DNA from 3 places in the Arthrobacter glacialis genome. Region 1 is predicted to be linked to each of the others. Evidence: riboswitches for the same ligand, from Rfam matches in the RefSeq annotation. Region 1 holds a riboswitch; each other region holds the start of a gene.
What was found. A riboswitch is a leader RNA that binds a small molecule or an ion and turns the genes downstream of it on or off. The one in region 1 is predicted to bind thiamine pyrophosphate.

Region 1 (7,567 bases):
CGCCACCCAGGCAATGGCGCCTGTGATGATCAAGAACCACCCGAACGATTTGGCCCGTACCAGGGCTGGCTTGTCGATGTCCGCTGGATCGCTGGTGGAAACTTTGGTGCTAGGCATTGTGTCCTTTTCATCGGGATGAGGTGAATGTGTCCTGATTGTAGCTTGAGTTTCTTGGCGCGCCATGGAGAAAACTGCTCCATGACAGGGCTCGTATGAGACAATGGTTTCGGCTGACTGGCGATCCACGTGCGTCTTTCAGTCCAATGGCACGCCCACGGGTTGCCGGTGACGACGCTGCCAGTGTGTGCAGCCATCCACCGGACTCATTCCGTAAACCATTGGCTTATCAGAGCTTGCGCACCCAGAAGTTGGTGCCGCCTGAGAAGTAATTAGACGACTTCCGTCGACGCCTGCGGGTGTTGGCACATTAGCCGATTTCGGCGCTCGATGTGGGTGCGCTGTTTTGGCGCGAAAGTAACGCCCACTATGAATAATGAACAGCCCACATTTGATGCAGCAGAGGCTGCTGTTGCAGCCCCCGCCAAGGCCAAGGCTCCCCGTTCGCGCCGTGCCACGGCCGCGGTAACCAGCCCGGCTGCGGCCCCTGCCGCTGTTGAAAGCACTACTGCTGAAGCCAACACAGTTGAAACAGCCGTGGAAACAGCAACAAGCACAGCGCCAGCCGTGAAGGCCCCCGTCCGCCGCAGCCGCGCCAAAAAGGAAGCCGCTCCCGTTGATGCCGAGCAGCCGGCCTCGCTGCTCGATTCCCCTGAAGCAGCAGCGCCGGAAGCAGCGCCGGTCAAGCGAGCTGCCCGCCGTCGCGCAACGGCACCTGTTACTGCACCCGCTGCGGTTCAGGGTGAATTAAGCATTCCAGGTGAGGAAGCCGCAGCGGCGCCCGCTGCCAAGGCGCCTGCCAGGCGGACCCGCACCACCAAGGCTGCAGCCGTCCCAGCCGCCGAAGAAGTAGTTGCAGCAGACGTGGTTGACGCAGCGGAGCCTGCGCCCGCGGCCAAGGCCAAGGCGCCCCGCCGCGCCACCAGGAAGGCTGCTGCCCCTGCGGCCGAGGTGCCGGAGCAGGGCGCGCTGGAAACCGCCGTGGATTCTGTGGCACAGGAAGCAGCAGTACAGGCCCCCTCAGCGCCGAAGACCACTCGGAGCCGTCGCAAGCCTGCCACCCAGACCACTGTCCCCGCCGAGTCCCCGGCTGTCCCCGCCGAGGAGCCGGCCCAGGAGCCTGTGGCAGAGGAAGTGGTGGAAGCCGCAGCGGCCCCCGTGGCTGAGGCCTTGTTCTCAGCACCGACAAGCGGCATGTCCACGCTGTTCCTGGCCCCGGACATGAGCATGGCGGTGCCTGCCGTTGTTGCCCAGGATGACAATGATGACCGTGATGACGAGCAGGACGGCAACGATGGCGATCGTCGCGGCCGGAACCGCAGCCGTAACCGCCGTACCCGCCCCGCCGAAACGGATGCGGCCCAGTCCGACGACGACTCAGCCATTGAGCAGGACACTGATGCGCCCGACGACGGCGTGACCTCGCGTCGCCGTCGTCGTCGCCGCCGTGGCGATGCTGACCTGGAGCTGACGGGCGGCACCGATGAGGACCCGCCCAATACCGTGACCCGCGTGCGTGCCCCGCGCACCCCCGCCGAGCCCAGCGCCAGCGCATCCAACCGGGTGACAAGCCTGCGCGGCTCCACTCGTTTGGAAGCTAAGAAGCAGCGCCGCCGCGATTCCCGCGACTCCGGCCGCCGTCGCACAGTCATCACGGAGGCTGAATTCTTGGCCCGCCGCGAATCGGTTGACCGGGTCATGGTCGTGCGCCAGAGCGATGACAGGATCCAGATCGGTGTCTTGGAAGACGGCATCCTGGCCGAGCACTTTGTCTCCAAGACGCAGCAGGATTCCCTCATCGGCAACGTGTACCTGGGCAAGGTCCAAAACGTGCTGCCCAGCATGGAAGCTGCCTTCGTTGACATTGGGCGCGGCCGCAACGCCGTGCTGTACGCCGGTGAAGTTGACTGGGACGCCGCCAACCTCAACGGTCAGCCGCGCCGCATTGAGAACGCGCTGAAGTCCGGCGACTCCGTCCTGGTGCAGGTCTCCAAGGACCCCGTAGGCCACAAGGGTGCCCGCCTGACCAGCCAGATTTCCCTGCCCGGGCGCTACCTGGTGTTCGTGCCGGGCGGTTCCATGACAGGCATCTCCCGCAAGCTGCCCGACGTCGAACGCAACCGTCTCAAGCGCGTCCTGAAGGACCACCTGCCCGAAAACGCCGGCGTCATTGTGCGCACGGCTGCCGAAGGTGCCAGCGAAGAAGAGCTCACCAATGACATCAACAGGCTCCGCGCCCAGTGGGAAGGCATCAACAACCGTGCCTCCTCCCACAAGACGCTGGCCCCCGAGATGCTCTACGGCGAGCCGGACCTGACCATCAAGGTGGTCCGCGACGTCTTCAACGAGGACTTCTCCAAGCTGGTTGTTTCCGGCGAGGACGCCTGGGACACCATTGAAGCCTATGTGACCTATGTAGCCCCGGATCTGCTGGACCGCCTGGAAAAGTGGAGCAAGAGCGAGGACATCTTTGCCGCACATCGGATCGACGAGCAAATCTCCAAGGCCCTGGAACGCAAGGTCTTCCTGCCCTCCGGTGGCTCGCTGGTCATTGACCGCACGGAAGCCATGACTGTGGTTGACGTCAACACCGGTAAGTTCACCGGTTCCGGCGGAAACTTGGAAGAAACAGTCACCAAGAACAACCTGGAAGCTGCCGAAGAAGTGGTGCGCCAGCTGCGTCTGCGCGATATTGGCGGCATCATTGTCATTGACTTCATCGACATGGTGCTCGAATCCAACCGCGACTTGGTATTGCGCCGCCTGGTGGAATGCCTGGGCCGTGACAGGACCAAGCACCAGGTTGCTGAAGTAACCAGCCTGGGCCTGGTGCAGATGACACGCAAGCGCATGGGCACTGGCCTGCTGGAAGTCTTCGGCGAACAGTGCGGCACCTGCTTGGGCCGCGGCATGGTCACGCACGAGATCCCCGTTGAGCACCGCCGTGTGCACACTGTTGCCGTGGAGTCGCCGCAGGCACATGCTGCCAAGGTGGCGCAGGAACAGCGCGACAGTGACCGCACCACAGCCAACAGGTCCACACGCAGCGAACGCAAGCGCAACCGCAACCGTTCCAAGCCTGAGTCCGAGCAGGCTGAACACGCCCCGGTGGAGCTGCATGAGGAACCCACTGATGCTCAGAAAGCTCAAAAGGCCCATGAAGCCCGTGCCGCGTTGGCCAACATTGCAGCCGCTGCTGCAGCCTCGCACCATGAGCACGACGCTCCCGCAGCTCCTGTTGCAGTGCCGTCAGCGCAGCAAGACAATGATGCGCCCGACGCCGCAACACTCACCCTGGGTGGGGAAGCCATTGAGCTGCCCCGCGGCCACCGCAGTGAAAGCTCCGGTTCCGCCGAGACCAGCAACGCCGACCAGGCTGCGGCCTTGGCTGGCTTGACCCAAGCGCTGGATCAGTTGACCAGCCCGGGCCAGGACCAGTCAGCGCCGGATACTGCCGAGGCAGGTGGCAACAACCGCTCGCGCTCACGCCGTGGACGCCGCAACCGTAGCGCCCGCAGTGCACAGGGCGGAGCCGACATGGCGGTGGAAACTGCCGAGTCGCAGGCCCCGGCCCAGGGTTCGGTGCAGCACAGCAGTGCTGCCGTGGACTTGCCGGCGGCAGCCAAGCCGGCCAGGAGTTCCGAGCCGATCATCCTCGGTGTGGGAGTTCCCGCCTCGGAGCTGTAGCCAGCCTCTCAACTGACCCGCAGTAAAGGTCGAAAAAACGCGTTTTCAGCCCGTTTTTCGACCTTTACTGCGGGTCAGTTTGGTTTAACCGCTGGGGCGGGGTCTAGGGTTGAGAGCGACACGGGGTGCCTGGACAAGAGGTCCGGCTGAGAAAAGACCCGTTGAACCTGCCCGGCTAGCACCGGCGAAGGGATGTCCATGGAAACCTTGCTTTCTGCCCCGCCACTTTTGGATTCACCACCCCGGGCCCGTGAGGCCAGTCCCGGTTCCCGGCAACAACGGGGCGTCAGTCACCCGCGCGTTCTGAGCATTGCCGGTTCCGACCCCTCAGGGGGTGCCGGCATTCAGGCAGACATCAAGGCCATCAGCGCCCACGGCGGCTACGCCATGGCTGCCCTGACAGCGTTAACGGCTCAAAACACCACAGGTGTGCACAGTGTCCATGTGCCGCCCGTGGCCTTCCTCGCGGAGCAACTGGAGGCCATTTCTGCCGACATTGACATTGATGCAGTGAAAATAGGCATGCTCGGCACCGCGGAGGTTATGACCGTGGTGGGGGACTGGCTGGCAAGAACCCGGCCGCCCGTGGTGGTTCTTGATCCTGTCATGGTGGCTACCAGTGGCGATGAGCTTATGGCGCCGGCAGCGCGCCAGGGTTTGCTGCGGTTGTTGGAAAGCACTCACCTGGTTACACCCAATATTTTGGAACTTGCCGTGTTACTGGGACAACCCCAAGCTAAGAACTTTGACGAGGCGCTGCGCCAAGGCCTGCAGCTGGCCGCTGCCCACGGGGTCGCCGTTCTGGTCAAGGGCGGGCACCTCCCGGGGGAGGAGTGCTTGGACGCACTCGTACAACACGACGGCACCGTTGAGGTGTTTACAGCACCCAGGGTGGATACCCCCAACACCCATGGCACGGGCTGTTCACTGTCTGCCGCAGTGGCCACCTTGCAGGCGCAGAAGGGTGACTGGGCCGTCAGTGTGCGCCACGCCAAGTCCTGGCTGAGCGTCGCCCTGGAAACGGCCCATGAGTTGAATGTGGGCGAAGGCGCCGGCCCCATCAACCATTTCCACGCGCTGTGGGACAGTGCGGCACCGACCCTTGATGCCTTCAGTCAGCAGTTGTGGCAGGAATGCGAGGTGCAGCGTGAAGCCATTTTCGGTCTTGATTTCATCAAGGAGTTGGCGGCCGGGACATTGCACAGCGACCACTTTGCGTACTACCTTGCCCAGGATGCGCTGTATTTGAGTACGTATTCGCGTGTTCTGGCCAGGGCCAGCGCCCTGGCGCCTACAGAGGTGGAACAAAAGTTTTGGGCCGGGAGTGCGCAGAATTGCTTGGAGGTTGAGCTGGCCCTGCACCGCGACTGGCTCAGCCACTACCCCACGGACATGCGGCAGGGCCCCGTCACCAAACATTATGTTGACCACCTCCAAGGTGTCGCCTTCTCCGGCAGCTACGGGGAAGTGGTGGCCGCCGTACTGCCTTGCTATTGGCTTTATGCAGAGGTTGGCCGGGTGCTGCACCAGGACTACTTGTCCTTCTCGGGCGAGCACCCCTATGGGACGTGGCTGGCGACCTACGCCGATGATGACTTTGCCCAGGCCACTGAAACGGCAGTAGCCATCATGGATGCGGCCGCGCGGCGCGGCTCAGCAAGGGAACGCGAAGGCATGCGGGCCGCTTTTGCCCACTCGGCCCAGTATGAGGTGGATTTTTTTGCCGCCCCACACAGTTTCTTTGACGGTTGGGCCGCCAAATCCGCGCCAATTGGGGCCTTGGGTGATTAACGCCACCAGCTCTGAGGCAGAATCGCGGCGCGTCATGGGGCGAAATGGCAAAAACTCTCCGCATCCACGCTAAAGTTGGTGAGTACGGTTTCCCGCTCCTCTATGGCAACTGGGCAAATTTAGGTTTGTTCTGTCGTCCACTGTGAGTGTGGGTAATCAGTGTCATTTGCGCCCGGAGACAGAGTTAGCGTATTCTTGATCTTCGGTGCTTACGCCAACACCTAGGGCAACCACTCCATGGCAGAACTCCATTGAGGTCCACGGCGTTGAGGCACGTAGTATGCACCCCGTGCCCGTTCTATTCTGAACAGCGGGCGCATACGGTTGGTAGATGTCAATCATGATTCCTACCGGCACAAAAACTTTGTAATAAACGTCGAGAGAAGTGAGTTCCCCAGTGGTGTACGCGATTGTCCGCGCAGGCGGCCGTCAAGAAAAGGTTTCCGTCGGAGACCACGTGACCATGAACCGCGTCCCCGGTGGAGTTGGCAGCACGCTTGAGCTGCCCGCTTTGCTCTTGGTTGATGGTGACAAGCTCACCACAGCCGCGAAGGACCTGGCTAATGTGAAGGTTACGGCTGAGAAGTTGGAGGATCTTCGTGGACCGAAGATCGTCATCCAGAAGTTCAAGAACAAGACCGGCTACAAGAAGCGCCAGGGTCACCGTCAGGAACTGTCCAAGGTCAAGATCACTTCAATCGCTTAATAAGCGTTTTTGAAGTTCGATCCACTTTAGAATCTTTTAGTAAAAAGGCAGGCATTTTCAAATGGCACATAAAAAAGGTGCGAGTTCCTCTCGCAACGGTCGTGACTCAAACGCCCAGTACCTGGGCGTAAAGCGCTTCGGCGGTCAGGTTGTCAAGGCAGGCGAAATCATCGTTCGCCAGCGCGGCACCCACTTCCACCCCGGTGAGGGTGTTGGTCGTGGCAAGGATGACACGCTGTTCGCATTGGACGCAGGCGCTGTCGAGTTCGGCACACGTCGTGGACGTCGTGTTGTGAACATCGTCGCTGCGGTCTAATACCAAAGCTTTTCCAGTGGAGCGGGCCGCATGGCTCGCTCCACTGGCTTTTAACACAGATACATTTTTCGGCCGGTATCAGGCCCTAGTTCAGCAGTGGACTAGAATTGGTGCGCACAAACTAAGTTCTATTCAAGGAGATTTCAGTGGCCAGCTTTGTTGACCGGGTTGTTTTGCACGTATCCGGCGGGACTGGCGGCCACGGCTGCGTCTCAGTTCACAGCGAAAAATTCAAACCGTTGGGCGGGCCCGACGGCGGCAAGGGCGGCGATGGCGGTAGTGTCACCTTCCGTGTCAGCGACCAGACCACCACCTTGCTTGACTTCCACCATGCACCCCACCGTCGCGGCGGCAACGGCCAGCCCGGCATGGGAGACTGGCGCGACGGCAAGGACGGGAATTCGCTGATCCTTGAAGTTCCCGATGGCACTGTCATCAAGGACCGGGACGGCAATGTCCTCGCCGACCTCGTTGGCATCGGCACAGAGTACGTCGCTGCCGCCGGTGGCCTGGGCGGGCTCGGCAACAATGCCCTTTCCTCACTGAAGCGCAAGGCCCCGGGCTTCGCACTGTTGGGCATTGCAGGATCAGAGGCCGACATTGTCCTTGAGCTGAAGTCCATTGCCGACATCGCGTTGGTGGGCTTCCCGTCCGCCGGCAAGTCCAGCCTCATCGCTGCCATGTCTGCGGCCCGGCCCAAGATTGCCGACTACCCCTTCACCACCCTGATCCCCAACCTGGGCGTTGTCCAGGCCGGCGACGTCCGCTTCACCATGGCCGACGTGCCCGGCCTCATCGAGGGCGCCAGCGAAGGCAAGGGCCTGGGCCATAACTTCCTGCGCCACGTGGAGCGTTGCGCCGCGATTGTGCACGTCCTTGACTGCGCAGCACTCGAGGCCGACCGTGACCCGGTCACCGACCTGGCCGTCATTGAGCGCGAACTCGACCAG
Region 2 (7,567 bases), on a different contig from region 1:
GGCTTCGTCGCGGACATGAACGACCAGCCCGGACCGCTGTTCGACTGGTTGCTCAGTGGTGACGTCCCGCTGGACGACAGCGGTGTGCTGAAGGTGTCGCAGACCTCCTACGACTACATCCGGCCGTACTGGGATCATATCGGGGCGACAATCGTTGGCCGCCACGTCTTCGACATGACGGACGGCTGGGACGGGAAGCCTCCGGGAGGGGTCGACCACGTGGTCGTCGTGACGCACAGGCCCAGGCCCGAGGGCTGGGACCCCGAGGCGCCGTTTCACTTCGTCGACGGCGTCGAGGCAGCCGTGGCCAAGGCGCAGGAGCTCGCGGGTGACCGCATCGTCGAGGTCGCCGCTGGCGATGTCGGTGGCCAGGTGCTAGCCGCGGGCCTGGTCGAGGAGGTGCGCATGGACGTCGTACCCGTCGTCTTCGGGTCCGGCAAGCGCTACTTCGGGTCGGTCAACGCACAGCACCTGTTGGAGGATCCCGACGTGGTGATTCAGGGAAACCGGGTGCTTCACCTGCGCTATCGGGTGCGCCGTTGACCGATCTGAGCCGGTACGCGAAGCAGTCCGCCAGCCAACATCCCCCCATAAGGAAATAACCTCCCGTTTCCGAGAGGTTATTTCTTCACATCTGCAAACCGTTGCGCCCCGCCACCACTATCGTGGCTCTATGGCCGCAAAGGAACGGCGAGTTCCGGCAAGTACACCTTGCCCCCGGTTGCCAGAAACTCCTGACTCTTCTCACGCATGCCCGCGTACATATCGGCAATGGCCGCCTGCGACTCGGCCGAACCATACTCGTCCCTGATGTCCTGGCTGATGCGCATTGAACAGAACTTCGGGCCGCACATGGAACAAAAGTGGGCGGTCTTTGCCGGTTCGGCAGGCAGCGTTTCGTCGTGGAAGGACTCGGCAGTGACCGGATCCAACGACAATGCGAACTGGTCACGCCAACGGAACTCGAATCGAGCCTTGGACAAGGCGTCATCGCGCTCCCTCGCCCCGGGGTGCCCCTTGGCCAGGTCCGCAGCATGCGCAGCGATCTTGTAGGTGATCACCCCGGTCTTCACATCGTCCTTGTTGGGCAGGCCCAAATGTTCCTTGGGGGTCACGTAACAAAGCATGGCTGTGCCGTAGCGGGCAATCTCCGTCGCCCCGATGGCCGAGGTGATGTGGTCGTACCCAGGTGCTATGTCGGTGACCAGCGGCCCCAGTGTGTAGAAGGGGGCTCCCTTGCAAAGCTCCTGCTGGCGTTCAACATTTTCCCGGACCAGGTGGAACGGGATGTGTCCCGGGCCTTCAACCATGACCTGGACATCGTGTTCCCACGCCCGCTGTGTCAATTCGGCAAGGGTGTCCAGTTCTGCAAATTGGGCGGCGTCGTTGGCGTCGGCAATGGAGCCTGGGCGCAGGCCGTCGCCCAGCGAAAATGCCACGTCGTACTGGGCGAAGATCTCGCACAGCTCGTCAAAGTGCGTGTACAGGAAATTCTCTTGGTGGTGGGCAAGACACCAACCCGCCATGATGGCCCCGCCGCGGGAAACAATGCCAGTCACACGATTGGCGCTCAAGGGGACGTAGCGAAGCAAGACACCCGCATGGATGGTCATGTAGTCAACGCCCTGCTCGCACTGTTCAATCACCGTGTCCCGGAAGATTTCCCAGGTCAGGGCGTTGGCTTCGCCGTTGACCTTTTCCAGGGCCTGGTAGATAGGCACGGTGCCGATCGGGACGGGGGCGTTGCGGATGAGCCATTCCCTGGTGGTGTGGATGTCATCGCCGGTGGACAGGTCCATGACAGTATCGGCACCCCACTGGGTTGCCCATTGCAGTTTGTCGACCTCCTCTGCGATGGAGCTGGTGACGGCCGAGTTGCCAATGTTGGCGTTGATCTTCACCAAAAAGGCCCGTCCAATGACCATGGGCTCGGACTCCGGGTGGTTGATGTTGTTGGGGATGATGGCCCGGCCGGCCGCCACCTCGCTGCGCACCAGTTCCACGTCGCAGTTTTCCCGGATTGCCACAAATTGCATTTCTGGGGTGATGATGCCGCGGCGGGCATAGTGCATTTGCGTAACGCGCTGACCGGCCCGTGCGCGGCGCGGCTCTGGAACCAATCCCTTCCACTCTGCTGAGGCAGCGCCCCGGCGCATCGCGGACTTGCCGTCGTCAAGCAAATTTCTGGTGCGCCCCCGGTAGATTTCCGTGTCCATGCGGGCACTGATCCACGCACTTCGAAAGGGTTGAAGGCCCACTACCGGATCGCTGCCCGGCCCGGCCGTGCGGTAGACGCGAAACGGCGCGTTGGCCTGGCCGTTGGGAGACGGCTCCAGCGCGATTTCTGTGACTGGTACACGAATTCCTGACTCTGGATCCACATCAAAGGCCAGTGAATGTGATTTCAGGGATTGCGTTTGCGCCTGTTCCAAACCTTTGGGGGCAGGGGTCATTGTTATTGCTTTGGGGTTCACAGATTGCTCACTTCCTTCGCCGGCATTACCCGGACAGGTTCAACGGTCGCAGGCTGCTTCAGCCTGATCTCAGCCCCTGCAAGGGCTCCCGTGTGGTCGGAAGAAACGCTACCACGCACTACGGCCCACCGTTGGCCATGCAAGCTCAACCGGCGGCGGGGCCAGCGGCCAGGCTCACTCCCCCGCCTCGTTCCGTGCGCTTGTCTGCTCCCGGCTGGAAAATGACTCTGCCATGGCAAGGATCTGCTCCGCCCGCCCACGGGCCAGGGCCGCATCAGCGGGCACAAAGGCCAGACGGGTGCGCCGTTCCAACAAGTCCGCCACGCTGGCGGCACCCTCAGCCTGAACAGCGAAAAGCAGTTCCGCGCCGGTGATCTCGGTCCCATCAAACAGCGGCTCCGCGAGGAGCGGATCCTGCAGCTGGAGCGCCTGCACCGCAGCGGCTTCCGTGCCATATTTCGCCACGAGCCTGGCCGGTGCGTCAATGGTTCCGAGCACTGTGGCGGACGCTGCACCCACCAGCGGCAGGGTCTTGGTGCGGCAGGAGGCTTCGATCCCCAACCGGGCCACCACTGCATCCACGGCGTCCTGGGCCATCCGGCGGTAGGTGGTCATTTTTCCGCCCACCACCGTGATGGGCGCCCCGGGGACATCCCGGATCAGGTGCCGGCGTGAAATGTCGGCGGTACCGTCGGGGCCGTCCCCGTGGGCGGCCTCCACCAAGGGCCGCAGTCCCGCGAAGGAACCCACCACGTCCTCGCCTGTCAGCGGTACCGTCAAGGTGGCGTTGACAACGTCCAAGAGGAAGTCGACGTCGTGCTCCGGAACCTGGGGCCGGTGGCCGTCGGCGGTGTGGTCCGCCTCATCCGTGAGCCCGATGTACACCAGGCCGCAGGGCTGCGGCAGCACAAAGACGTAGCGGCCAAAGTGCCCGGGCACGCCAACCGTGTGCGCGGCATGGGGATTGCCCATCCGCTCCGCCCGTACCACCAGATGGGTGCCCCTGCTGGGGGTCACGCTCAGTTGCGGCTCGAAGTCGCCAGCCCACACACCGGTGGCGTTGACCACCGCGCGAGCCTGGATGGCAACGCGCGCCCCCGTGCGAGTGTCCACGGCCTCCACGGTTGTCGCGGTCAGGCTGCTGGCCTTGACGTCGCGCAGCACATGGGCCCCGTGCCGGGCTGCCGTGCGGACCACGCCGAGCACCAGCCGGGCGTCGTCCACGGCCTGTCCGTCCCAGTAAAGGTAGCCGCGGCGCAGTGCCGTGACGTCCAGTGCCGGCGCCAGTGCGGTCACCGCCTGGTTGGAGAGGAGCTGGGGCCGCGGCAGCGTTTTGCTGCCCAGTCCGGACAGTCTGCGCAGCACGTCGTAGATGACCACACCCAGCGCTGCAGCCGCGCCCTCCCAGGCCGGGGCGCTGCGGGCGTCCGGGATGACAAACCCCAGCGGGCGGACCAGGTGCGGGGCTATGTTGCTCATGAGCCAGCGCCGTTCCATGGCCGATTCCCAGGCCACGGGGAAGTCCATCCTGGCCAGATACCGCAGCCCGCCGTGGATGAGCTTGGAGCTGTAGCCGCTGGTTCCGGCGCCGAAGTCGTGGCTTTCAATGAGGGCCACGCTGAGTCCGCGGCTCACGGCATCCAGGGCCACACCGGCGCCGGTGATGCCGCCGCCCACCACCACCACGTCTACCGTGTGGTGGGCCACGTGCTCGAGTGCCCGCTGGCGGCTTTCGCAGTTGATCCAGCTCGGGTTTTTCATGGTCATGCTCCGCTCTGCTGTGCACCGTTGTTCGACGGCGTGAGGTAGCGTTCCAGCATCTTGGCAAGTTCTGCCAGAGCGCCCTCGAAGGCGTCCGTTTTCAGGAGAACCCGTGAGGACAGGGCCACGCCCTGCAATGCCAGCAGCAGCGTGGTGGCTGTCCCCCCGGCCGCTTCGATGCTGCCGTCCGTCACGCCTGCGTCCAGAAGTGTGCGCAGCTGGTCGAGGATGAGCTGCTGGCTGGCACCAAATCGATCCGTCACATAGGGGATCAGGAATTCCGGGTCTCGCTCGGCGATGGACGCCAGCAGTTCTGAGGTGGCAAACACCCGGACGCTTTCCACCGCGAAGTGCACCAGCTCCTGGCGCCCGGTACCAGTGGGCGTGCCGATCCGTACGGTGTTCGCGTAGCTGCGGAACTCATGGGTGAGGGTTGCCAGCACCGCATTCTCCACCGAACCCATCCGGCGGTAGAAGGTCATGCGCGAAATGCCAGCCCGCTCGGCAATGTCGTTGGCAGTGGTTCGGCGGACACCGTGGAGCACCACTGAATCCCGGGTTGCGGAAAGGAGCGTGGCATCGGCCTGCACGTTGGTACGTTGTGACGTCATGTGTCACACTGTATCCCATGGTGACGAATCTCACAGAAACAGTTTCTCCCTCCGTGTGGCACGGCTGGGGGGACCCCAGCCACGCCCGGCCCCTGGGCGCAGGTGCACTGGAGTTTCTGCGCCGCACCCTCAAGCTCACCAGCATCGACGCCGGCCATCCACCCGTTGACGTGGCCGATGTTCGCGTGGGTCCGGTCGCGCTGGAGGAAGATGACCTGGACGAGATCCGGGCCATTGTTGGGACTCAACACGTCGCCACGGATGCCGTGGAACGCATCCTCCATGCAGGTGGCAAGAGCACCCCGGACCTGCTGCGACGCCGCAGCGGAGATGCACTCGAGGCCCCCGACGCCGTAGTGTTCCCCGGCAGAACCGAGGAAGTGGGGCAACTCCTGGCGCTGTGCGTACGGCGTCAACTGGCCGTGGTGGCCTTTGGTGGCGGAACGTCGGTGGTGGGCGGGGTGGAACCACTGCGCGGCCGCTTTGCCGGCGTCGTCACCCTGGACATGCGACGCATGAACCGGCTCCTGCAGGTGGATCCCGTCTCACGCACGGCCTCGTTTGAGGCCGGCATCCGGGGCCCTGCCATCGAAGCGGCACTCGCCCCGCACGGCTTCACGCTGGGGCACTTTCCGCAAAGCCACCAGGAAGCCACCCTGGGCGGATATGTGGCCACGCGCTCCGCCGGCCAGGCATCAACCGGCTACGGCCGGTCCGACGAGTTGGTCAAGACCGTCCACCTCGAGACCCCCGCAGGCCCGTTCGACGTCGGCTCCCTGGCACCGGGCACGGCTGCCGGGCCAAAGCTGCTCGACGTGGTGGTGGGCAGCGAAGGAACCCTTGGTGTCATCACCGCGGTCACCGTCAAGGTGTCCCCCACGCCCGAGGACAAGGTGTACGGATCCTGGTCCTTCCCGTCATTCGCCGCCGGGGCCGATGCCATGCGGCGCCTGCGCCACGACGGCCGCCTTGGCGACATGCCGCACGTCTGCCGCCTCAGCGACACTGATGAGACGGCGTCGACCTTCAAGCTGGGCGGCTGGAAGACAGGCCTGCTCTCCGGCTACCTGGCAATCCGAGGCCAGCAGACTCCCGTGCTGTCCCTCTTTGTCTGGGAGGGCGACCGTCGAGGGGCCAGTGCCCGGATGCGGCGCAGTGCGCGGATCCTGCGGCGCGCTGGCGGGATCCCGCTGGGTCCGGCGCCGGGGAAGTCGTGGGAGCATGGCCGCTTCAGTGGCCCCTACCTGCGTGACGAACTCCTGACCCGCGGCGTCTACGTGGAGACCCTCGAAACGGCGGCCACCTGGGGCCAGCTTGAGCCTACGTATCAAAGTGTCCGCCGGGCCATCCTGGACGCACTTGAGGCCCGCGGCGGCGCAGCCCATGTGCAGACGCATATTTCGCATGTTTACTCCGACGGCGCGTCCCTGTATTTCACTTTCCTGTCCGGGCTCGAGGAGGACTGGCTGGCCCAAAATGCGCGCGTCAAGGAAGCTGCCTCCAACGCCATCGTGGCGGCCGGGGCCACCATCACCCACCACCACGCCGTCGGCCTGGACCACGCACCCTACATGGGCGCCGAAATCGGGGACCTGGGCATCAAGGTCCTGGCCGGCATCAAAAACACCCTGGACCCTGCGGGCATCATGAACCCCGGCAAGCTCATCCCAACACCTTTGGAGACACAGCCATGAACAGCACTATTGGATCCCTCGCCCATGCAACCGTCCTCATTACCGGCGCCGCCATGGGCATGGGCAAAATGTACGCCCACCTTGCGGTCAAGGACCACGCCGCCCACGTGATTCTCTGGGACATCAATGCCGGGCTGTTGGAGGAGGCCGCCGCCGAGCTCAGCGGCAGGGGTTCGGAGATCCACAGCTACGTGGTGGACGTCAGCCAACTGGAGGATATTGAAGCTGCCGCGGAGAAGGTGCGCACCGACGTGGGCACCCCGGACATCCTGATCAACAATGCCGGCATTGTGCGCGGCAAGTACTTTTGGGAGCACGATCAGCGCAGCGACATCGCCGCCACCATGGCCATCAATGCCTTGGCCCTGATGCACGTCACCCGGGAGTTCCTGCCTGCCATGATCGACGGCGGACGGACGTCGCGGATCGTCAATGTGGCTTCGGCGGCCGGACTACTCGCCAACCCCCGCATGAGTGTCTACTCATCCTCCAAGTGGGCAGCAATTGGCTGGAGCGATTCCTTGCGGCTGGAACTAGCCCAAGCCGGACACCATCACATCAAGGTGACCACATTTTGCCCCTCCTACATCAAGACGGGCATGTTTGAAGGCGCCCGCGGCCCGCTCCTGACACCGCTGATGGAACCGGCCGCGGTGACGGAGCGCGTGTGGCGGGCCATGAAGGAAGGCACACCAATGCTGATGATGCCGTGGACAGTGAAACTGAGCACGGCACTGCGCGGAGTCCTGCCGGTCGCCGCCTGGGATGTGGTGGCCGGGCGAGTGTTTGGCGTTTACAAGTCCATGGAACACTTCACGGGACGCAAGTAGGGGTCCTGCGCTCCATGACCGGCTCATGGTCAATACTCGGGCCAGACGGCGCGTAGAACGCGAATAGCTTCATCCACGTCTACAGCTTCGCGCTTGCTCGCCTTGACGAGTTGCGTGGCTGCGGAGAGAACGTCGCGCGGTATGGCTGACGCTTTTGTGCTGACTCGTGTGCCACTGCCGATGCGCGTGACGAGGAA
Region 3 (7,567 bases), on a different contig from region 1:
TGATCCAATGGACAGGGGAGGGCGTCTTTTCAAACACCATCACCGAGGCATCGGTGACCAAGGCTGTGGACACCTACAACGCCGAACACTTCTACATCTGGGACAACCTGCCGGTCAACGACGGCCAGCGCGGGCGCCTGTTCCTGAACCCGCTGGAAGGGCGCGATCCCAACTTGTACAAGCACATCGACGGCATCACCTCCAACCCGATGATCGAGGCCTACGCCTCCATGATCGCCCTGGCCGGGTTTGGTGACTACTCGTGGAACAGTCCCGCCTACAACGCTGCAACCACACAGTCGGCAATCATCACAGAGCTTGCCGGTGCAGAGGCTGCCGTGCGCAAGTCGCTGGAAACCTTCGTCGACTTGAACCAGAGCTGGAAGCCCTACCGCCCCAACTCCAAGACAGCCCCTGCCCTCAGTGCCGATGTAGCCGCTTTCTGGACAGCGTACGACGCCGGTAACGTGGCAGGGATGAAGTCGCTGCAGGACCGCCTGGCCACTATCAAGGCAGGCCCTGAGACATTGGCAACCATGGCCATGAAGGGCTTCTACGACGATTCCAAGCCATGGATCGACGCTGCTGCCCATTGGGCCACGGCCATGGAAGAGCAAGTCGCCATGCTGATCGCCATCAAGTCCGGAAACGGCGTTGTCGCAACGGATGCCGCATTGGAAGCCAACGCAGAAATGGCGTTGGCCATGCGCGCCACCGTGCCCGATGTTGGTCCGAACAACATTGGCATCACACCCAACCAGATCATCCCGTCTGTGGGTGACGGCGTCTTTGAAATCTTCACCGCAGCAGCCCAGGCACGCTACAACACCTGGCTGAACCTGACCCCCGTGGCAGCAGCGAACAACTTCCCGGGGACCGCGTCTTCTTCGTTGGCAACCTACCAGCAAAACACACCCGGCAAAATGGTTGACGGCAACGCCAGCACCCTCTGGTGGTCAAGTGCCCCGCCGGTGGTCGGATCCACCGTCACCCTTGATTTGGGTGCAGTGAAGCCGGTTGGCAAGGTTTTGATCCAACAGGCCGATTCAGATTTTCAGGCCGGCGACATGATCTACAACGCACGACTAGAGTACTCCGCCGACAACAGCACATGGACCTCGGCGGGCACGTTTGCGAGCAAGCCGCGCATCGAGCAGAGCTTTGACACCCCTGTCAGCGCCCGGTACATCCGCCTGGTGGCTGCGGCTGCCAACTCCGGGGGCCAGTGGGTGAAGATTCGCGAGTTCCAAGCCTTCGAAGCCACCCAGAAGCTCACCACTAACTTGGCCGGTGCCAATGGGACTGGTCCGGCCAGTGCCTTCGATGCCACCATCAACAGTGCTTTCGAGGCAGCCACCGCACCCGTTGCCGGCTCCCACCTGAGCTATGTTTTGGATGCCCCCGCAGCCATGAAGTCGGTGGCTGTGGTTGGTCACATGGCGGGTGATTTGCAGGTAAAGTCCGACGACGAATGGGTCACCCTGGGTGCCTTGAATCCGGCAGTGAGCTTCCAGGAAGCTGTCCTGACGCAGGCCACCATTTCCGGAGTTCGGATCCTGTTCAAGTCCGGGGCTGGCCGGGCAGTGGGTGCCGGGCCGGTCGTTTACGAGCTGGGAGTCCGGGCCACAGGCCCTGTTGGCAGCGGGCCTTATGTTGGCGACGTGGTTGAGCCAAGCCCCACGGCAACGCCCACAGCGACGCCAAGCCCCACGACCACCCCGAGTGCGTCATCGTCGGCAACGGCTACCCCGTCGGGCACGCCGAGCGCTACCCCGTCGGGCACGCCGTCGGCTGGCATCACCTTGAGCGCTGGAACTCTGGCGCCGGGTGGGAGGCTGACAGTTAGTGGCACGGGCTTCAAGCCGGGCAGTGAGGCGAGTTTCACCCTGCATTCCACACCGGTGTTGCTGGGGACGGTCACGGCTGATGCCCAGGGTGTTGTGACCTTGAGCGTGAACCTGCCTGTGGATGTTGCGCCCGGACTGCACAGCATCGTCATTGACGGTGTGGGAGTTGACGGGACCTCCCGCCAGCTGAGCGCACCGCTGACCATCACTGGTGCGGCCACCGCTGCGGTAACCACCCCGGCTGCTGCGGATGGCTTGGCCAGTACTGGCGCCAACGCCACGATGTTGGGTGGGCTCGCCGTGTTGCTGCTCATTGCTGGTGCGGGCGTGTTCGCGGTGACCCGTCGCAGGGTGGCGAGCCACTAACAACAGCGGGCAGCGAGTCGTACCTCAGCTTGTCCGTCGGGCGGGCACCGGGATTCCCTTCGGTGCCCGCCCGGCGTCGTTAGCCCCGTTCACCGGACGCCCCGCACGAGGGCAACCGGCTACCTCGAGGAACGGGTGGGCGAACGGGTGCATTACGTCAGGTCGTGCGGAAGTATTAGTGCGCGGCATCCGGCGGGGGTAAACTGAAGCCGCAATTCAAACACGACAGGGGAGCGTCTACCCGCCTTGGGTACCGGCGCTGAGAGTGCGGTTAGCCGCAGACCCTCGAACCTGCTCCGGTTAGTACCGGCGAAGGGAGTCGAGTTCTCTTCGGCTGCGCGGAAAGTCCGCCTGCCGCCCCTCCTGCGAAGGAGGAACCATGAGTAAGTCAATCGCGAGCAAAAACGCCGCACCAAGCAATCAAAACCAGGCGGCACGCAAGTCCACATGGCGTGTTGTGGACATTGTGGTGGTGTCCGTTCTGGGTGTCGCCATCGGCGTCATTTTCTGGCTCTGGTCCGCCGGGTACGGCCTGATCAGCGCTTTCACCGTCGCCTTCCCGCCCGTTGGCGCACTGTACGGTGGCGGCTGGTTGATCGCCGGCGTCTTGGGCGGCTTGGTCATCCGCAAGCCCGGCGCAGCGCTCTACTGTGAACTGATTGCCGCCAGTGTGGAGGGGCTGCTGGGCACCCACTTCGGCTTCACGGTGTTGCTCTCCGGACTGGTCCAGGGCCTCGGTGCTGAGCTGGGCTTTGCGCTGTTCCGCTACCGCAAGTTCAACCTGCCTGTGGCCCTGCTGGCCGGAGCGCTGGCAGGCCTGGCCATGGGCATCAACGACTCCCTGGTCTGGAATGTCGCCTGGGCCATGGAGTGGAAGCTCGTCTACGTGGTCCTGGCCATGATCTCTGGCGCCATCATTGCCGGATTGGTGTCCTGGCTGGCCGTGCGCGGACTGGCACGCACGGGTGCGTTGTCCAATCTGCCTTCGCGCGGCGCCGCGATCGAACGAGCGGTCTAGGCGTGGGCTCCTGGGCGCACCGGGGGACAACTCCGGCGCGGATCAGTGCAAAGGGCTGGGGTTGGCAGCATTCGGGCCGCACCAACAAGGCCGTACATGACCTGGATCTGGAGATTGCCCCCGGGGAGCGGGTCTTGTTGCTGGGTCCCTCGGGTGCTGGCAAGTCGACACTCTTGCACGCCCTTGCTGGGGTGCTGGGGGACGATGAGGACGCCAATGAGGCCGGTGAACTGCTCATCGACGGCTATCCAGTGGCGGAATCACGCGGCCGGGCAGGGCTCATGCAGCAAGACCCCGACGCTCAGGTGGTGCTCTCGCGCATTGGTGACGACGTTGCCTTTGGTGCAGAAAACATGGCCGTCCCCCGGGATGAGATCTGGCGCCGCGTGAGCGCTTCGTTGGAGTCCGTGGGGTTGAAGCTGCCCCTGGATCATCCAAGCTCGGCCCTGTCTGGCGGGCAAAAACAGCGGCTGGGGCTCGCTGGCATGCTGGCCATGCGCCCCGGCCTGTTGTTGTTGGATGAGCCCACGGCCAATCTGGATCCTGCCGGTGTGGTGGAGGTGCGCGATGCCGTGCGCCGCAGCCTGGATGAATCCGGGGCAACCCTTGTGGTGGTTGAGCACCGGGTTTCCGTGTGGCTTGAGGTCGTGGACAGGATCATTGTCCTGGCGCCAGCCGCGCTGGGCGAGCCAGGCGGGGTGTTGTTTGACGGCCCGCCGGCCGCCGTCTTGGCGCAAAGCCGGGAACTGCTGACGGCGGCCGGGATTTGGGTGCCGGGCTACGTGCCGGCGGTCCGGCCCAGGGAAGCCTCATCCACGCACGACGCCGGGGAGCTGCTCCTGCTTGAGGCGTGCGGTCTTGCCGTCTCCCGCACCAAGGGACGGCGCAGGCACCCGGGCGTTCCAATCGCTGTGGTTCCTTCCGTGCGGGTCAGCGCCGGGCAGGCGCTGAGCGTGACGGGCCCCAACGGGGCAGGAAAATCAACACTGGCACTGACCCTGGCGGGCTTGCTGGCGCCAGCAGGCGGGCAGTTGCTGGCAACGGAGCCGCTGGCCCGCGGGGCCGGAACTGCTCCGTTGAAGTGGCGCGGGCGCCAGCTGATCAGCCGGATCGGAACGGTGTTTCAGGAACCTGAGCACCAATTTGTTACCGGCAGCGTCCGTGCGGAGCTGTTGTTTGCACCGAAACTCTTGGGGCGCGGCGGAGATTCGGTGGATGGGCTTCTGACGCGGTTGCGGCTGGACCATTTGGCCGATGCCAACCCTTTCACGCTCTCCGGCGGGGAAAAGCGGCGCCTGTCCGTGGCCACAGTGTTGGCGGCCAGCCCGCAGGTGCTGATCTTGGATGAGCCAACTTTTGGCCAGGACGCCAACACCTGGGCCGAGCTGGCATCCCTGCTGACTGAGCTGCTGGATGCGGGGACAGCCGTGATTTCCGTGACACACGATGCAGCCTTTAGTGCTGTGCTGGGTGGAGAACAGCTGGTGCTGGGCGCCCCCGAACAGATGCCGCAAGGTGCGGCCTCCCTGCTTTCAGCGGAGTCGGTGGTGCAGCGATGAGCGTCGACATCATCGCCACGCCCCGCTCCACGGCGTGGTTGGCCCGTGCCAACCCGCTGGCGAAGCTGGGCGCCGGCATGGCGATCACAGTGGTTCTGCTGGTCAGCGTTGACTGGGTCTCGGCAACCGTTGCCCTGGTGCTTGAATGCATGCTCCTGCCGTTGGCTGGACTGAGCGCGCGCATGCTGTTGCTGCGCGGCTGGCCCATTCTGGTGGCAGCAGTGGTGGGCGGCTACGGGACGGCCCTGCTGGCGCCCAAAACCGGTGAGCTTTTGTTGGAGTGGGGGCCCTTGACCTTTACCAGCGGGTCGCTGGAAGCCGGGGTGGCCATTGCCCTGCGTGGTTTGGCCATCGCCTTGCCGGGAATCATTGTGCTGGCTTCCACCGATCCCACGGATCTGGCCGACGCGTTGGCACAAAAACTCAGGCTGCCGCACCGTTTTGTCCTTGGGGCGCTGGCGGCCATGCGGCTGGTGGGTTTGTTGGTCGCGGAATGGCAAACTCTCGGCATGGCGCGCCGTGCCCGCGGGGTGGGCGGTGAGCCCGGGCTGTTCCGTGGCGTCAAGGCCCAGCTGGGCCAGGCCATGGCGTTACTGGTGCAGGCCGTGCGCCGGGCGTCACGGCTTGCTGTCACCATGGAGGCCAAGGGTTTCGGGGCAGGTCCGCGCACCTGGGCCCGTGAATCCTCGTTCGCCCGTCATGACCTGTGGGTTGTCGCTGGGGGGCTGGTGATCGCAGCCGTATCGGTGAGCGCTGCCGTGCTGCTGGGCAGCTGGAATCCCGTGTTTGGCTAGCTAGACAGCAACCGGCCCGCCCTTGGCGCCTTGAGGCGTGCAGGGCGGGCCTTTCCTTTGCCGGTGTGATCGCCGCCAGGAAACAGCCGGACACATACTGTGGAAGCGTCTGGGTGGCTGGGATACTGGGGGCATGACGATCGCACGCAGCACCAAGCTCACCATTGTCGGCGCCGGCAGCGTCGGCACGTCGCTGGCCTATGCCGCCCTCATTCGAGGTTCCGCACGCGAGGTTGTCTTGTATGACATCGCCACGGCCAAGGTGGAGGCCGAAGTCCTTGACCTAGCCCACGGCACCCCCTTTGTGGGTGCCCCGCGCATCACGGGCGGAAGTGACATTGAGCTGGTGGCCGATTCCGACGTCGTGGTCATCACGGCCGGGGCCAAGCAGGAGCCTGGCCAGACCCGGCTTGAGCTGGCGGGCGTCAACGTGGCAATCCTGGAGAAGATGCTGCCGCAACTGGTGGCCCTGGCACCCAATGCCGTGTTCATCCTGGTGACGAACCCGTGCGATGTGCTCACGGCAGTAGCCGAGCGCATCACGGATCTGCCGCACGGGCGCATCTTCAGCACGGGCACAGTGCTTGATTCCGCCCGGCTGCGCTGGCTCGTGGCAGAGGCTGCGCAGGTGGCGCCGCAAAGCGTGCATGCGCTGATCGTCGGCGAGCACGGCGACACGGAATTCCCCTTGTGGTCCACCGCGACCATCGGCCAGACCCCGCTACCGGAATGGACCGACTCCTCCGGGTCCCTGCTGTTTCCCCGTGAACGGCTCGAATCACTCACCCACGACGTGGTCCATGCCGCCTACAAGGTCATCGCCGGCAAGGGTGCCACGAACTATGCGATCGGGCTCTCGGGTGCCCGCATTGTCGAGGCCGTTTTGCAGGACGAGCGGAGCATCCTTCCCGTCTCGAGCGTGCTGCACGGCTACCGGGGGATCGACGGCGTGGCCCTGAGTGTGCCGTCGATCGTTGGCGCTGGCGGCGTGCAGCGTGTGCTCGACACGCACATGGACCATAGGGAGGAAGCCCAGCTCCAGCACTCGGCCGAGACCCTGGCCGCTTCCATCGCCTTGTTCAGCTAGGGCGGAGTTCATCTGGGTCCCGCGAAAGGTGCCACCGAGGCCGAGCGGGGCTAGCCGATTGGCTCAAAGTTGCTGGGTGTTTTGGTACGTGCGGCCGAGGTCGGGGTACCGTTGAGTGTGACGCCGACTTCCGCGGCCGCGCTCACTTAAGGGTTATCGCATATAACGGTTAATTTTGACCGTTTTTCGCACAAACTGCCCATTGGGTCACAAATGTCAAGCAAAATATGCATCCTGTGATATAAAAGTTGTTATGACTCAAATGGCTGCAGCAACAGTTGGCGTATTGGTGCGCGATGCCCGCACCGAAAAAGGCTGGACCCAAGGTGAATTGGCGTCCCAATTGGGCACCAGCCAAAGTGCTGTCGCCAGGATGGAACAAGGCAAACAAAACCTGAGTCTGCGGATGATCCAGCGGATGGAAGCACTGTTGGAGGCCAACCTCTTCAGCGTGGGAGCCACCACCAAGAACGCTGTCACGCACCTGCGTGTGCACGGGGAGCGCCAACTTTCCGGAAGCGTCCAGGTCAACACCAGCAAGAATGCCGGCGTTGCCCTGCTCTGCGCCAGCTTGCTGAACCGCGGCACCACCACCTTGCGTCGCCTGGCCCGCATTGAAGAGGTCAACCGCATTGTTGAACTGTTGACATCCATTGGTGTTGAGTGCACCTGGATGGAAGACAACGACCTTCAGATTCGCCGGCCCGCCGTGTTGGACCTTGCCTCCATGGACATCGCTGCAGCCAAGCGCACCCGCAGCGTCATCATGTTGCTGGGCCCCCTCCTTGATGAGCAGGAATCCTACCGGATTCCCTACGCCGGCGGCTGTGACCTGGGCACACGCACAGTGGAACCGCACATGCAGGCACTGCGCGAATTTGGCCTCACAGTCATAG

Region 2: another riboswitch for thiamine pyrophosphate. It lies ahead of thiC (phosphomethylpyrimidine synthase ThiC); the one in region 1 lies ahead of thiD (bifunctional hydroxymethylpyrimidine kinase/phosphomethylpyrimidine kinase).
Region 3: another riboswitch for thiamine pyrophosphate. It lies ahead of CVS28_RS00330 (ECF transporter S component); the one in region 1 lies ahead of thiD (bifunctional hydroxymethylpyrimidine kinase/phosphomethylpyrimidine kinase).

What each region holds. Positions count from the first base shown of each region.
Region 1 covers NZ_PPXB01000006.1:112,752-120,318, reverse strand. The annotation lists gene CVS28_RS09095 (vitamin K epoxide reductase family protein) at 1-117, opposite strand, end outside; gene CVS28_RS09090 (Rne/Rng family ribonuclease) at 487-3,804, shown strand; TPP riboswitch at 3,916-4,014, shown strand; gene thiD (bifunctional hydroxymethylpyrimidine kinase/phosphomethylpyrimidine kinase) at 4,003-5,595, shown strand; gene rplU (50S ribosomal protein L21) at 5,993-6,301, shown strand; gene rpmA (50S ribosomal protein L27) at 6,363-6,617, shown strand; gene obgE (GTPase ObgE) at 6,764-7,567, shown strand, end outside.
Region 2 covers NZ_PPXB01000011.1:59,169-66,735, forward strand. The annotation lists gene CVS28_RS13700 (dihydrofolate reductase family protein) at 1-543, shown strand, start outside; gene thiC (phosphomethylpyrimidine synthase ThiC) at 672-2,453, opposite strand; TPP riboswitch at 2,469-2,576, opposite strand; gene CVS28_RS13710 (glycerol-3-phosphate dehydrogenase/oxidase) at 2,649-4,235, opposite strand; gene CVS28_RS13715 (TetR/AcrR family transcriptional regulator) at 4,238-4,846, opposite strand; gene CVS28_RS13720 (FAD-binding oxidoreductase) at 4,864-6,540, shown strand; gene CVS28_RS13725 (SDR family oxidoreductase) at 6,537-7,370, shown strand; gene CVS28_RS13730 (GntR family transcriptional regulator) at 7,400-7,567, opposite strand, start outside.
Region 3 covers NZ_PPXB01000001.1:64,598-72,164, forward strand. The annotation lists gene CVS28_RS00325 (glycoside hydrolase family 84 protein) at 1-2,213, shown strand, start outside; TPP riboswitch at 2,431-2,548, shown strand; gene CVS28_RS00330 (ECF transporter S component) at 2,593-3,231, shown strand; gene CVS28_RS00335 (ABC transporter ATP-binding protein) at 3,234-4,790, shown strand; gene CVS28_RS00340 (energy-coupling factor transporter transmembrane component T family protein) at 4,787-5,584, shown strand; gene CVS28_RS00345 (L-lactate dehydrogenase) at 5,718-6,671, shown strand; gene CVS28_RS00350 (UDP-N-acetylglucosamine 1-carboxyvinyltransferase) at 6,925-7,567, shown strand, end outside.